4 regions of the Lysinibacillus sp. FSL R7-0073 genome follow, and region 3 is predicted to be linked to each of the others. Evidence: riboswitches for the same ligand, from Rfam matches in the RefSeq annotation. Region 3 holds a riboswitch; each other region holds the start of a gene.
The links. A riboswitch is a leader RNA that binds a small molecule or an ion and turns the genes downstream of it on or off. The one in region 3 is predicted to bind thiamine pyrophosphate.
Positions count from the first base shown of each region.

Region 1: it holds a riboswitch for thiamine pyrophosphate, as region 3 does, so the genes downstream of both, MKY88_RS12545 (ABC transporter substrate-binding protein) here and thiC (phosphomethylpyrimidine synthase ThiC) in region 3, are expected to answer to the same signal.
Region 2: it holds a riboswitch for thiamine pyrophosphate, as region 3 does, so the genes downstream of both, thiW (energy coupling factor transporter S component ThiW) here and thiC (phosphomethylpyrimidine synthase ThiC) in region 3, are expected to answer to the same signal.
Region 4: it holds a riboswitch for thiamine pyrophosphate, as region 3 does, so the genes downstream of both, thiM (hydroxyethylthiazole kinase) here and thiC (phosphomethylpyrimidine synthase ThiC) in region 3, are expected to answer to the same signal.

Region 1 is NZ_JBBPAS010000001.1:2,538,279-2,541,479, forward strand. It holds gene MKY88_RS12535 (ABC transporter permease) at 1-596, opposite strand, end outside; gene MKY88_RS12540 (thiamine-binding protein) at 593-886, opposite strand; gene MKY88_RS12545 (ABC transporter substrate-binding protein) at 888-1,883, opposite strand; TPP riboswitch at 2,037-2,147, opposite strand; gene parC (DNA topoisomerase IV subunit A) at 2,271-3,201, opposite strand, start outside.
Region 2 is NZ_JBBPAS010000001.1:916,653-919,853, forward strand. It holds gene MKY88_RS04295 (VWA domain-containing protein) at 1-1,138, shown strand, start outside; gene thiW (energy coupling factor transporter S component ThiW) at 1,228-1,734, opposite strand; TPP riboswitch at 1,828-1,935, opposite strand; gene MKY88_RS04305 (MFS transporter) at 1,995-3,191, opposite strand.
Region 3 is NZ_JBBPAS010000001.1:232,232-235,432, reverse strand. It holds gene thiC (phosphomethylpyrimidine synthase ThiC) at 1-1,739, opposite strand, end outside; TPP riboswitch at 1,881-1,995, opposite strand; gene MKY88_RS01115 (AEC family transporter) at 2,068-2,997, opposite strand.
Region 4 is NZ_JBBPAS010000001.1:3,584,656-3,587,856, forward strand. It holds gene mbcS (acyl-CoA synthetase MbcS) at 154-1,737, opposite strand; TPP riboswitch at 1,925-2,023, shown strand; gene thiM (hydroxyethylthiazole kinase) at 2,110-2,877, shown strand; gene thiD (bifunctional hydroxymethylpyrimidine kinase/phosphomethylpyrimidine kinase) at 2,865-3,201, shown strand, end outside.

The DNA of each region.
Region 1 (3,201 bases), 2.3 Mb from region 3:
TTCGCACCAAGCCACTCCGCAATGACTGCCCCCATTACGCTATAAGTAGCAGCAATTTTTACGCCCGAGAAAATTGCTGGGTAGGCATGTGGCCATTCTAATTTCCAAAACGTTTGGGCCTTCGTTGCACCAATCATATCAAAGTAATGCTTTAACTCGGGTGCTGTTTGACGAAAACCGTCCATTGCCGCAATGACAATAGGGAAAAAGCACACTAGACAAATAATAATGAGCTTTGGTAATAAGCCAAAGCCAAACCAAATAATAAGGAGCGGTGCTAACACAAGAATGGGTATGTTTTGCGACATAATGAGAATCGGATAAAATAATGACCGAATGAAAGCAAAACGATGCAAAACAATTGCCACTGTTAGACCACAGCCCACCCCAATAGCAAGTCCTAATAAAGCTAATTGCACGGTAGCCAGAGCATGTGGCAGGAATGTCTGATACGATTGAAAGCCTTCTTCTACAATTATGCTTGGTGCTGGAAGGAGCCAAGGAGGAACATCAGCGATATGCACAACAAGCTCCCATATGAATAAGAGGAAGGCGATAAAAATTATCGTCCTTCCCTTTTGTAATGCCCGTTTCATGACTGATATTTCTCCGTTAATGTAGCCATTGTAATCCCATTTTGTTGATATAAAATTTTTACTTGTGTAATGACATTAATGGCTCCTAGCTCGACCATCTTAACATTCATTTTTTCAATGATTTGAAGAAGCGTTGTAAGCTCACCTTCCATTGTTGTTTCAAGGGGATGAACCTCATATTTCACACCAGATGCATCAATAACTGCAATGGCCGCATCTACATAAGGAATTACATCCTCATACTTCTCTGTCTTCGGAATGATTTGGACACTGATTAATGAATTTGCCATGTTAATTGGCCTCCTTTTTCGGTAAGAACTCATTCGTAAACGCCTGTTTAGCATCAAATTCGCCTTCTAATACTTTGTTACTCGACATCCATTTAGCATAGTTTTCCCATACAGATAGCTTTTGCTCACCCCATTGTTTAGCGTCATCCTGATACTTATCAGCCAACCACTCTTGGCTTTTATGCACTAACTCTTTATCTAAGTCCGGTGCCGCTTCTAGTAAAATATCAGCAGTTTCATTCGGATACTCGATTGCATATTCATAGCCCTTCGATGCAGCCGCAACAAAAGCTTTGACGATGTCTGGATTGTTTTGAATCATCTTTTCATTAGTTGCTAAAACAGGTGTATAGTAATCTAACTGATCACTGTAGTCCGTTAAATACAGCATATTAATCTTTTCCCCACGAAGCTCTGCCTCAATCCCTGTCCAAGCATAATAAATCCAAGCAAAATCGATATCTTTTTTCATCATTGTGAAGAAATCTAAATCTCCTGCATTGACAATATCTAATTTATTACTATCAGCGTTTTCTTTTTGCATTAATGATTGTAATACGGCTTGTTCGAGTGGTGCTCCCCACCCACCATACGTTTTTCCTTCAAAGTCCTTTGGAGATGTAATACCCTTTGATGCTACAGAAGCAAATCCAGATGTATTATGCTGAATGATGGCCGCTATTGAGACAAGTGGCACATCCTGAACACGAGCCTGTGTAATGCCCTCCTGATAGCTCACGCCAAATTCTGCCTTACCTGAAGCTACGAGCTGATCGGCTCCTGCCTCTCCTGGCATAATAATATCAACATCTAAGCCCTGTTCTTCAAAATAACCAAGCTTTTTCGCAACATACAATCCTGTATGATTCGTATTCGGTGTCCAATCGAGAACCACTGACACCTTTTTCTTTGTATCAGCAGTTTGCTTGTCCTCCTTGTCGCTACAGCCTACTAACGTCAATAGCGCAGCTAATAGGATAAATAACCATTTTTTCATGCTAGTTCCTCCCAGTTTGTAATATGAAAGTGTTCATGAATGAATGTTTCACCAGAAGAAAGCGTAATATACAGTTAGTAGATATTGCTTGGAAAACAAAAAAACGCCTAGGATTCCTCCCAGACGTATTGCAATCAATCTCCAAAACTTTTGCTTTTTTGAATAGATGTTCCCTACGCTGGTACGAGCCAAATCAGGTTCAAAGGGTCAGTGTCTATCGGACACAATCTCAGCTAGCCATAACTAGCCCCCCTACATTCTTTCGCTATGAACTTTTCGTTGATTATTATACCCATAGTTGATCTAAAATGACAAGATGCTATTTTTGGATAGTTGTTCCACTCAAACAAATAGCCCAGCTCTCCTATATAGAGACTGGGCATATTTTTAGCTTGGTTTTTGTTCTTTTTTGGCCGTTAAGACATGTGAAATGGCTCCATCTGTTGCAATATCCACTTTAAATGAACCATTAGAATGGCGATCAGCACGCGTCAATGTTTGAACATCAATAAACTCTTGGACGCCTTTTTCAGTTTCGATCACAACCTGCTCATCGTCTGTTGCTTGAATAACAGCGACAATTCGGTGAGGATTTGCTTTTAATTCTGTCAGGACTTTAAGACCACGTTTGGCACGACTTGCTACTTCTACCTCTGCGACATTCATTTTCTTAACAGCCCCTCGTTGTGTCACAATAACGACATATTGTGTTTCATCTGGCTGTAGAACATTGACCCCTACTAATGCTTCTCCATCTTTTAGCGTAATACCTTTAACGCCGCCCGTTTTCACACCAGTAACCGGCAATTCCTCGATAGGGAATCGAATTGCATACGCCGTATCAGTTGTTAAGAGCAGTTCCACATCATCCGTCATAAACGATGCATAAATCATGGCATCGCCCGCTTTAACATTCATTGTTTTAATCGGCTTCGAGTAACGCGTCACTGCATAATCTGCAAGTGGTGAACGTTTAATTTGACCATCTTTCGTAGCAGTTAAAATATACGTATTTGGCTGTTCAAATGTTTCAAAACCATAGACCGCAATAATTGATTCATCTTCACTTGTTGGCACAATACTAGAAATATGCTGACCAAGGTCCTTCCAACGAATATCAGGCAGTTCGTGGACTGGCTGATAAATATAATTCCCTCTATTTGTAAATAACAATAAATTATGTTGCGTATTTAAGTTTGCTTCATACAATAAGTAATCGGAATCCTTCATCGCAAAATCTTGACCATTGGAAGCGGCATGAGATCGTGTAGATGTACGTTTAATATAGCCGTCTTTCGTGACAGTCACCACAACCTCT
Region 2 (3,201 bases), 680 kb from region 3:
TGCAAAAGCATATGAAAACCTAGCAGATATAAAACTGCAACGTAAGCATATTATTCTTTTAACGGATGGACAATCACAGCCAGGAAATTATGAAGATTTAATTGAACAAGGAAAAGATAACGGAATAACCTTATCGACAGTGGCTATTGGTCAAGATGCGGATGCTAACTTATTGGAAGCTCTGAGTGAGATGGGAAGCGGACGCTTCTACAATGTTATCGATGAGCAAACTATTCCTTCCATTTTATCTCGTGAAACAGCTATGATTTCTCGTACGTACATTGAGGATAATCCATTCTATCCAATACTCTATAATGCTGGGGGATGGAATACGCTATTTGCCAATGGCGTTCCACAAATGAATGCTTATATCGGAACAACTGCAAAGCAGGGTGCTACCGTCGTGGCTGAAAGCGAAAAGGAAGATCCGGTGTTAGCACAATGGCAATATGGTCTTGGCAAAACATTTGCGTTTACTTCTGATTCAACAGGAAAGTGGGCAGGCGACTGGGCAAGATGGCAGGACTGGGGCACATTTTGGCAAACGCTTATTTCACAAATGCTCCCAAGTTATAATGATGTTGCCTATGATGTAAGAGTAGAATCAGATGGATCCTTTATGATTACAGATCCTACAAATGAAGCAGCATTTTTAGATATTGTTGCGGTTAATGAAGCGGGTGAAGAGCTAGACACACAGCTTGAAACTATATCAGCTTCTCAGGTGCGAGCTGTAGTACAAGCTGAGCCGGGATTAATCTTCTTCCGTATCGCTGATGAAAAGGAAACGATTTATCAGGCAGGATTAAGTGTTCCCTATAGTGCTGAGTATGAACTTCTTCCTGCTAATGATAAATTAATAGAAGAATTAACCGAACAAACTGGTGGTGCTGTTTTAAAAGAACCACAAGAAGTGTTCCGTGACTTTATAAAGCAAGGGGCGGATCGTCAAAACATTGCGACATGGCTTCTCCTTGTAGGTATGCTCTTATTCTTTATTGATATTACAATAAGACGCTTTGGCTGGAATTTCCTAACGAAGCCGAAGAAAAAGGAGCAACTTGTAGAGAATCACTCCGTACAGGCAGAAGACACGAATGTGGCACAATTATTAAAGGGTATGAAAAAACGTCAATAATTTAATTTAGATGAAAGCAGTGCGAATTATTTCGCACTGCTTTTTGTATATACATGGAGAGAGAAATCCTCTAAGAAATACCAACGACATTATTTAATAAAGAGAGTGGGATTAAAATATTTTTCTAGCACCGTTTTACGCAAACTGCTAGCTATTACAATACCTAAGATTGCTCCAGTTGTACTTGATATTAAAAAGGCGGGCATGAAAAATAAGGCCGCTACGGATGTACCCATAAGTAACATTGCATAGGGAACTGCTACAAGCGATGCGAGAAGACCCGTGCCAATCACTTCACCCACACCAGCTAACCACATTTTACTGCTATATTTATAGGCAAGCCCCGCGCATAATGCACCAATAATACTACCAGGAATGGCTAAGAGAGAGCCTGTTCCTGTAAGGATACGAATGATAGCCGTAATAAAGGCAACTACCACTGTAGGTACGGGTCCAAGTATAATGGCTCCTACTACGTTAATAGCATGCTGCACAGGGTAGGCACGAGCAATCCCAGTTGGAATGGAGATAAACGTAGAACCTGCAACGGCAATCGCTACTAATAAAGCCATAATTGTTAATTTACGAATAGACATGATAGTGCGCTCCTTTTCGTTTTAGCCACTAGAAACATGAAAAAAGCCGCTTCCTTCAAACGACAGGAAGCGGCCTTGCTTATACACTGAAAATAGCAAGAAGCGCCACTTCCCTCCGCTAGCATGAACTAGATCAGGTTCGAAGGGTCCGTATATAACCATATACGTCTCAGCCTTTAAAAGACTCCCCTAGTGGTAAGTATTTTTCTATTTTTTAGAAGTGTAACATACTACAATCAATAGTCAATAAGCTTTGACGATTAGTGTGAATCTGGATGCATAAGCTGTGGCGCCTTTTTCAATGTCCAAATTAGGGCAAGGAAGAAGCAAGCTAATAAGATAATTGCACCAAAAATATAAGGACTGTTCATATTCCAGTCAAATAAGAAACCAGCCAAAGCGGGTCCGATCATATTTCCAAGGCTCATATAGGCATTATTCAAGCCGGCTGCAAACCCTTGCTCTGTTCCAGCAAGTTTGGAGATGAGTGTATTAACAGCTGGACGAATTAACGTTGTTGCCGTAGAGAAGATGGTTGCTACAACTAATATTAGTGCAAAACCTGAAACAAATAATATTAAGAAAATAGCAACGGAAGCAATAAATAAATTGACCAAAACTACTTTCATTTCACCAAAGCGTTTAAAGAGTGGCGTTATGATAAACATCTGTACAATTACCCCAAATGCTCCACCAACCACTAGAATGGTGGCAATATCGCCAGGTGAGTAATTAAATTTTTCTGTCACAAATAGTGATAAGGTTGTTTGGAAGTTAGCAATCCCAAATGAGAATACCATCATAATAATTAACATAACAAAATAAGGCATATGTACAGAGCGAGCCATCTGTTTCACCAGATTATCTTGCTTTTGTCTATTTTGCGCAGTTATTGGCTTTGTAGATGGTAATAAAAAGTACGATAAAATAGACGCTAAAATGGCGGCAGCTCCCGCCATGAAAAATGGAAAATGTAAGCTAACCTTTGCGAGGAAACCACCAATTCCAGGGCCAATCATAAAGCCGAATGACATCGCAGCTCCTAACATACTCATTCCTTTTCCGCGTTCTTTATAAGTTGTCACGTCTGCTACAAAAGCCATAATAGGAGGTGCAACAAATGCAGAGCCAAGGCCACCTAAAAAGCGTGCCAAAAAGAGCATCCAAACATCTGTAGAAAGGCCAAAACCGATTTGTGCAAGTCCTGTTAGTATAAGACCGAAAATAATTAAATTTTTCCGCCCATACAGGTCAGAAAGATTCCCAGCAATTGGAGAAAATACGAATTGTGCCAAGGCGAACGTTGCAATAAGCATGCCTAGAACTTGTCCTGCTGCTCCAAATATTCTTAAATATTCCGGCATTACAGGAATAATAATTCCAATACTCCCCATTGCGATAAACATGTTAAACATTAAAATATACAAAGCCGCCTTATTGGACTTCTGCTGGGTCATCGAAAAACCC
Region 3 (3,201 bases):
GACTTTTCCCTCATACCTTCATGGATGGCCTCTGTTGTATTTAAATCCTTTTCCTTAGCATAATTACGAATATCCTGAGAAATTCTCATGCTACAAAATTTAGGACCGCACATTGAACAAAAATGTGCTGTTTTTGCCCCCTCTGCTGGTAATGTTTCATCGTGATATTCTACTGCACGTTCTGGATCAAGAGAAAGGTTAAATTGATCACGCCAGCGGAACTCGAAACGCGCTTTTGACAGTGCATCATCCCGTTGTTGTGCACCTGGGTGCCCCTTTGCTAAATCTGCAGCATGTGCAGCAATCTTATAAGTAATAACCCCTACTCGAACATCCTCCCGATTAGGTAATCCTAAATGTTCCTTCGGTGTCACATAGCAGAGCATAGCTGTACCAAACCAACCAATCATTGCTGCTCCAATAGCAGATGTAATATGGTCATAACCTGGAGCAATATCTGTTGTCAATGGACCTAAAGTATAGAATGGGGCTTCCTTACAAACCTCTAATTGCTTGTCCATATTCTCTTTAATCAAATGCATTGGAACGTGACCTGGCCCCTCCACCATTACTTGAACATCATGCTTCCATGCAATTTGCGTTAATTCGCCTAATGTTTCCAGCTCCGCAAATTGTGCTTCATCGTTAGCATCCGCGATTGACCCTGGGCGTAAGCCATCTCCTAATGAGAAGGCTACATCATAAGCTTTCATAATTTCACATATTTCCTCAAAATGAGTATAGAGGAAGTTCTCTTGATGATGGTATAAACACCATTGCGCCATAATGGATCCACCCCGAGACACAATGCCTGTTACACGGTTTGCCGTAAGAGGGACATAACGTAAAAGGACACCTGCATGAATAGTGAAATAATCTACCCCTTGCTCCGCTTGTTCAATAAGCGTATCACGGTACACCTCCCATGTTAAATCCTCAGCCACACCATTTACCTTTTCTAATGCCTGATAAATTGGTACTGTCCCAACTGGTACTGCAGCATTTCGAATTATCCATTCTCTCGTTGTATGAATATGTTTGCCAGTTGATAGATCCATAATATTATCAGCACCCCAGCGTGTAGCCCATGTCATTTTTTCCACTTCCTCTGCAATCGAGGATGATACAGCTGAATTCCCAATGTTCGCATTAATCTTCACATGGAAGTTACGACCGATAATCATTGGCTCGGCCTCAGGATGATTAATATTGGCAGGCATAATAGCCCGGCCTGCTGCAATCTCTGAACGTACGAAATCTGGGTCCATATTTTCTCGTATCGCTACAAACTCCATCTCAGGTGTAATAATTCCCCGTCGAGCATAATGAAGCTGCGTGACATTTTTACCCTTTTTTGCACGTAAAGGCTTTCTCACCAATTCCGGGAAGACATTTTCATGGATACGTGGATCATCAGCGCGACTGAAACCATTATCCTCAGGTTTAATTGTACGCCCTCCGTATTCCTCAACATCCCCTCGCTCTTGTATCCAAGCACTTCGTAAAGCAGGTAAGCCCTTTGTAATATCCACGTGGAAGACCGGATCTGTATATGGTCCACTCGTATCATACACCCGAATTGGGGCATTTTCTTCATCCCCAAAGGTACCAGTCGTCGGACTTAATGTAATTTCACGCATTGGTACTAAAATATCAGGACGAGATCCTTCCACATAAACCTTTTTACTTCCTTCAAAGTTAGACATAATCGTAATGTTCTTTGCACTAATTGCTGACATGAGCTACTTCTCTCCCTTAAATGTAGTTTAAACAAGGACCGATTCTAGCTCACCCAGCAAACAAAATAAATAAAGGCCGAATCCAAAAAAATAATTGGATCCGGCCATGAATGTAAAGGGTCTATTGATTGCACGTAATATGCAATAGCTTCTTAACTTTCCCACGCTGGTATGAGCCAGATCAGGTCCAAAGGGTCAAGAAACCTCTATGCGTTTCCCTCTCAGCCTGACTCATCAGACTCCCCTAGTTAATACTATTCAGTTTGATGCTAGTTTAGCAGATATTGCTAAGAGATGGAAGTTATCATTTAAATATTTTTGATTTCTATTAGGTAAACAATACATCAGCAATATAAATTACAATCGTGACCGTTATACAACTCACAATGGTCGAAAATAAAACGGTTTGTGCAGCTGTTGCCGACTCTATATCATATTCTAATGCTAGACTTGAACTGTTGCGGGATGTGGGAAAAGCACTCGCTATAAATAACGATTGTGCCACAACCCCGTCTAAACCGAGCGCATAAATAATGACTAAAGCAACGGCTGGACCGATAATTAATCGCGTCAAGCAGCTGACGAATACTGTTTTATTAAACATCGTTTTAATCTCCAGTTGAGACAATTGGGCGCCTAGCGTAATTAATGCAACGGCAATAAAACCATCTGCTACATGGTCTATAGGTATTTTAATAAACTGCGGAATGCCAATGTCAAAATAATTCATGGCCACACCGATTATTAAAGCGTGTATAATAGGCATTTTTATAAAATCCTTTAAAATTGTCATGCCCGATTTAGTAGAGGAAATTAAATTATATAAACCATACGTATACGTTGTCATGTTTTGGAAGATAACGAGTATAACCTGGATGGCTACACCAATAGGTTGAGTGGCAAAAATCATTTGAGCTACCGGAATACCATAGTTGCCAGAGTTAATGAGTACTACACTATTTTTAAAAACAGCTGCCTCAGTTTTGGCGAGTCCAAGCCCTTTCGCTAAAAAGTGACTGAGTAACATTTGACTACCAATAAAAAGCACAACAAACAATCCAACTTCCCCCAGAACAGACAGTTTTATACTCGTCTCATATAAATTAATAAATACAGCGGCAGGCATAAAACAATATGTAATAAGCTGTGATAATGCTTTTAAGTTAAAGCGAAATTTCTTTTGCAGAATAGCACCTAGTACAAGTAATACTAAAATAGGTGCGACAATTTGAAAGAAAATCATTCCAAGATACACCATATTGAAGTCCCCCTCCCTTTTGATTGTAGTGTCGATAATGTACTAGGTCAATGCTACTTACTTTCATAATTAAAACCGTTGATTTCCACTACTGGAGGGGTGCGCCTTGTTCCAATGATGAAAAGATAAAAAATCACATCAATAAACGAGGAGAACAATGTACAGAATATAAGAATCACCAAAACTCACTCATTTGAGGACTAT
Region 4 (3,201 bases), 3.4 Mb from region 3:
TGACTTGCTCGTTTGTTTCATTTTTTTGCAATAATATGCAAAAAGTTTTATTCTATTTATTTCCTCATAATACCTTACCTAAAAATAAAAAAAAAATCAAAGTTCATTTCTTTGCATGAACTTTGATTTTCGACATTATTTCCTAGGAAATGATTAATGTACAAGGTATTTTAATTCTTGTTGTCTTAATTCGACACGTCTAATTTTACCAGATGCAGTTTTGGGTAACTCTGTAACAAATTCAATAGCACGTGGATATTTATAAGGTGCCGTTAATGATTTCACATGATTTTGAAGGATTTGAATAAGCTCTTGATTACCATTGACACCATTATGAAGGATAATAAATGCTTTAACGATGTTCCCGCGAACCTTATCGGGGCTTGCAATGACAGCAACCTCTTTCACAGTCGGATGCTTCATCAATGCATCCTCTACTTCAAAAGGTCCAATTGTATAACCTGAGGAAATAATAACATCATCTCCGCGACCTTCAAACCAAAAGTAGCCGTCCGCATCTTTATAAGCTCGATCCCCAGTTATATACCAATCACCACGGAATTGTAAATTTGTACGTTCAGGATCATTTAAATATTTTTTAAAAAGTGCAGGTGTTTCTCGATGAACAGCAATATCACCAACTTCTCCTATAGCAACTGGCTCACCAAAATCGTCTATAATTTCAACGGTATTGCCTGGCGTAGGTTTGCCCATCGAACCAATTCTTGCCTCCATACCTACCATAGTCCCTACAAGAAGTGTATTCTCAGTTTGACCATAACCATCTCGCACTTGTAGATGGAAAGTGTCCCAGAATTTTTTAATGACTTCACTGTTCAACGGCTCACCTGCTGAAACAGATTGTCGAATTGTGCTGATATCATACTCCTGTAAATTTTCAAGCGCTGCCATAAAACGATATTCAGTCGGTGTGCAACATAAGACATTCATTTTAAATTTTTCAAGCAACGCTAAATACGTTGCTGCATCAAACTTTCCTTTATAAACAAATGCAGTGGCACCGCTCCCTAAAATCGCGAGAAACGGACTCCAAATCCATTTTTGCCATCCTGGTGCTGCTGTTGCCCATACAATATCACTTTCTTCTACACCTAGCCAATTTGGGGCTGTTGTCCGTAAATGTGCATAGCCCCAACTATGTGTATGCACTGCAGCTTTCGGATTTCCTGTTGTGCCACTTGTATAAGCTAAAAAGGCATGGTCTGTACTTTTTGTTGGTGTAGAACTTATGTAAGTTGTTGGTTGCTTTCGCATTTTGTCTAATAACGGCTGCCATGGCTCATGTGCATTTCCGATAACAAATTGCTGTATATCTTGTAAATTTCCTACTTGATTAAATTGCTCAATATAAGGCTCAAAGGCTACAACTGCTTTAGCATCAGCATGATGAATACGATACTCAATATCTTTAGTTCTTAGCATTTCAGAGCTTGGAATGATCGTTAAACCCGCTTTTAATGCAGCAATATAGACAATGTATGCTTCTACTGAGCGTGGTACCATTACTAAAATGACATCACCTTTAGTTAATCCATTTTTCGTAAAAACATGTGCCGCCTGATTTGCTCTTTCAAGTAAATGTGCATAGGTGATAAATTGTACATCAGAATGCTCATCATAAATAATCAATGCATTTTTAGTTAAATCCTTTGCATATTTTTCAAATTCATCTGTTATGTTATACCATTCTGGTGCTACTAATTCTTGTCTATTCATGGCAATTGCCCCCTTTTGTTAAGACACATTATACTCCTTTCTTAGTATTTTCAATGGTTTACACTTGATTTAAGTAAAGTCATGACAACTATCATGCTTAGCTATATGGCATCAGTCACGTTTTGTCGATAGGAAAACTCGCTATTGAATACATATAAAAAGTATGGTACATTTTGGTCAACTAAAAGCAAGATTGCAGGGGGACTCATAAAGAGTTGAGAAGGTAAAACCTGACCCTTTGAACCTGTTAGTTAATACTGACGTAGGGAGCAATGAACATCGTTTTTTCAGATGAAAGGCTCTTTTTCGTGCGTTTTTACACAAAAAGGGCCTTTTTTGCATGCTTACGTCCACCCATAAAGGAGGACAAAAATGATTTTTCAAACAGTTCGTCAACAACAACCGCTTATTCACTGTATAACTAATTATGTCGTGGCTAATTTCCAAGCAAATGGCCTATTGGCATTAGGTGCCTCTCCTGTCATGGCTGATGATAGCCATGAGGTTGAGGAAATGGTCGCCATTGCAGACGCTCTTTTAATCAATATTGGTACACTAAATGCTCGAACAAAAGAGTCGATGCTGTTAGCAGGAAAAAAAGCAAATTCCCTTGGCATTCCTGTTATATTAGATCCGGTTGGCGCAGGTGCCACAGTTTATCGCAAGGAAACCATACACCTATTACTTACAGCGATACAATTTTCAGTCATACGCTGTAACAAAGGAGAGCTTGCGGCATTAGCCAATGTGGAATGGCAACAAAAAGGTGTTGATAGTGGTGAGGGATTTATTGCCATAGAGAAAGAGGCTACATTATTGGCTCAACGCTACAACTGTATGGTCATTGTTACAGGCAAACATGATTTTATGACAGACGGTGTGCAGAGCCAATGGATTACTGGTGGAAATTCACAAATGACTGAAGTAACTGGTACAGGCTGTTTACTTAGTGCTATATGTGGAGCAGCCTACTCTGCAGGAGAAGATCCGTATAGCCAATTAGCGGAAACACTCACATACTACAAAAAAGCAGCTGAGTTAGCATCCGCATTTACAGAGGATATCGGGGATATTCAAATTGCTTTGCTTAATGCCTTACATCGTCTTTCAAAGGAGGGTGAGGCTTCATGCATATTGTAACGACAATTGCAGGCTCAGATAGTGGCGGTGGCGCTGGCATTCAGGCTGATTTAAAAACATTCCAGGAATTAGGGGTTTTTGGCACTTCAGTTATTACAGCTTTAACTGCTCAAAATACACTTGGTGTAACAGGGGTTTTCCCAATTGAAGTTGACTTTGTTGAAAAACAATTTCATGCATTAATAGAAGATTTTTCGATTTCTGCGATTAAAACAGGGATGCTTTATTCCTCGGAAATTATCCAAAGTATCGCACACATTATTGACGATTTAAAAATCCCACTGATTGTTGATCCAGTTATGATTGCAAAAGGTGGAGAAAGCT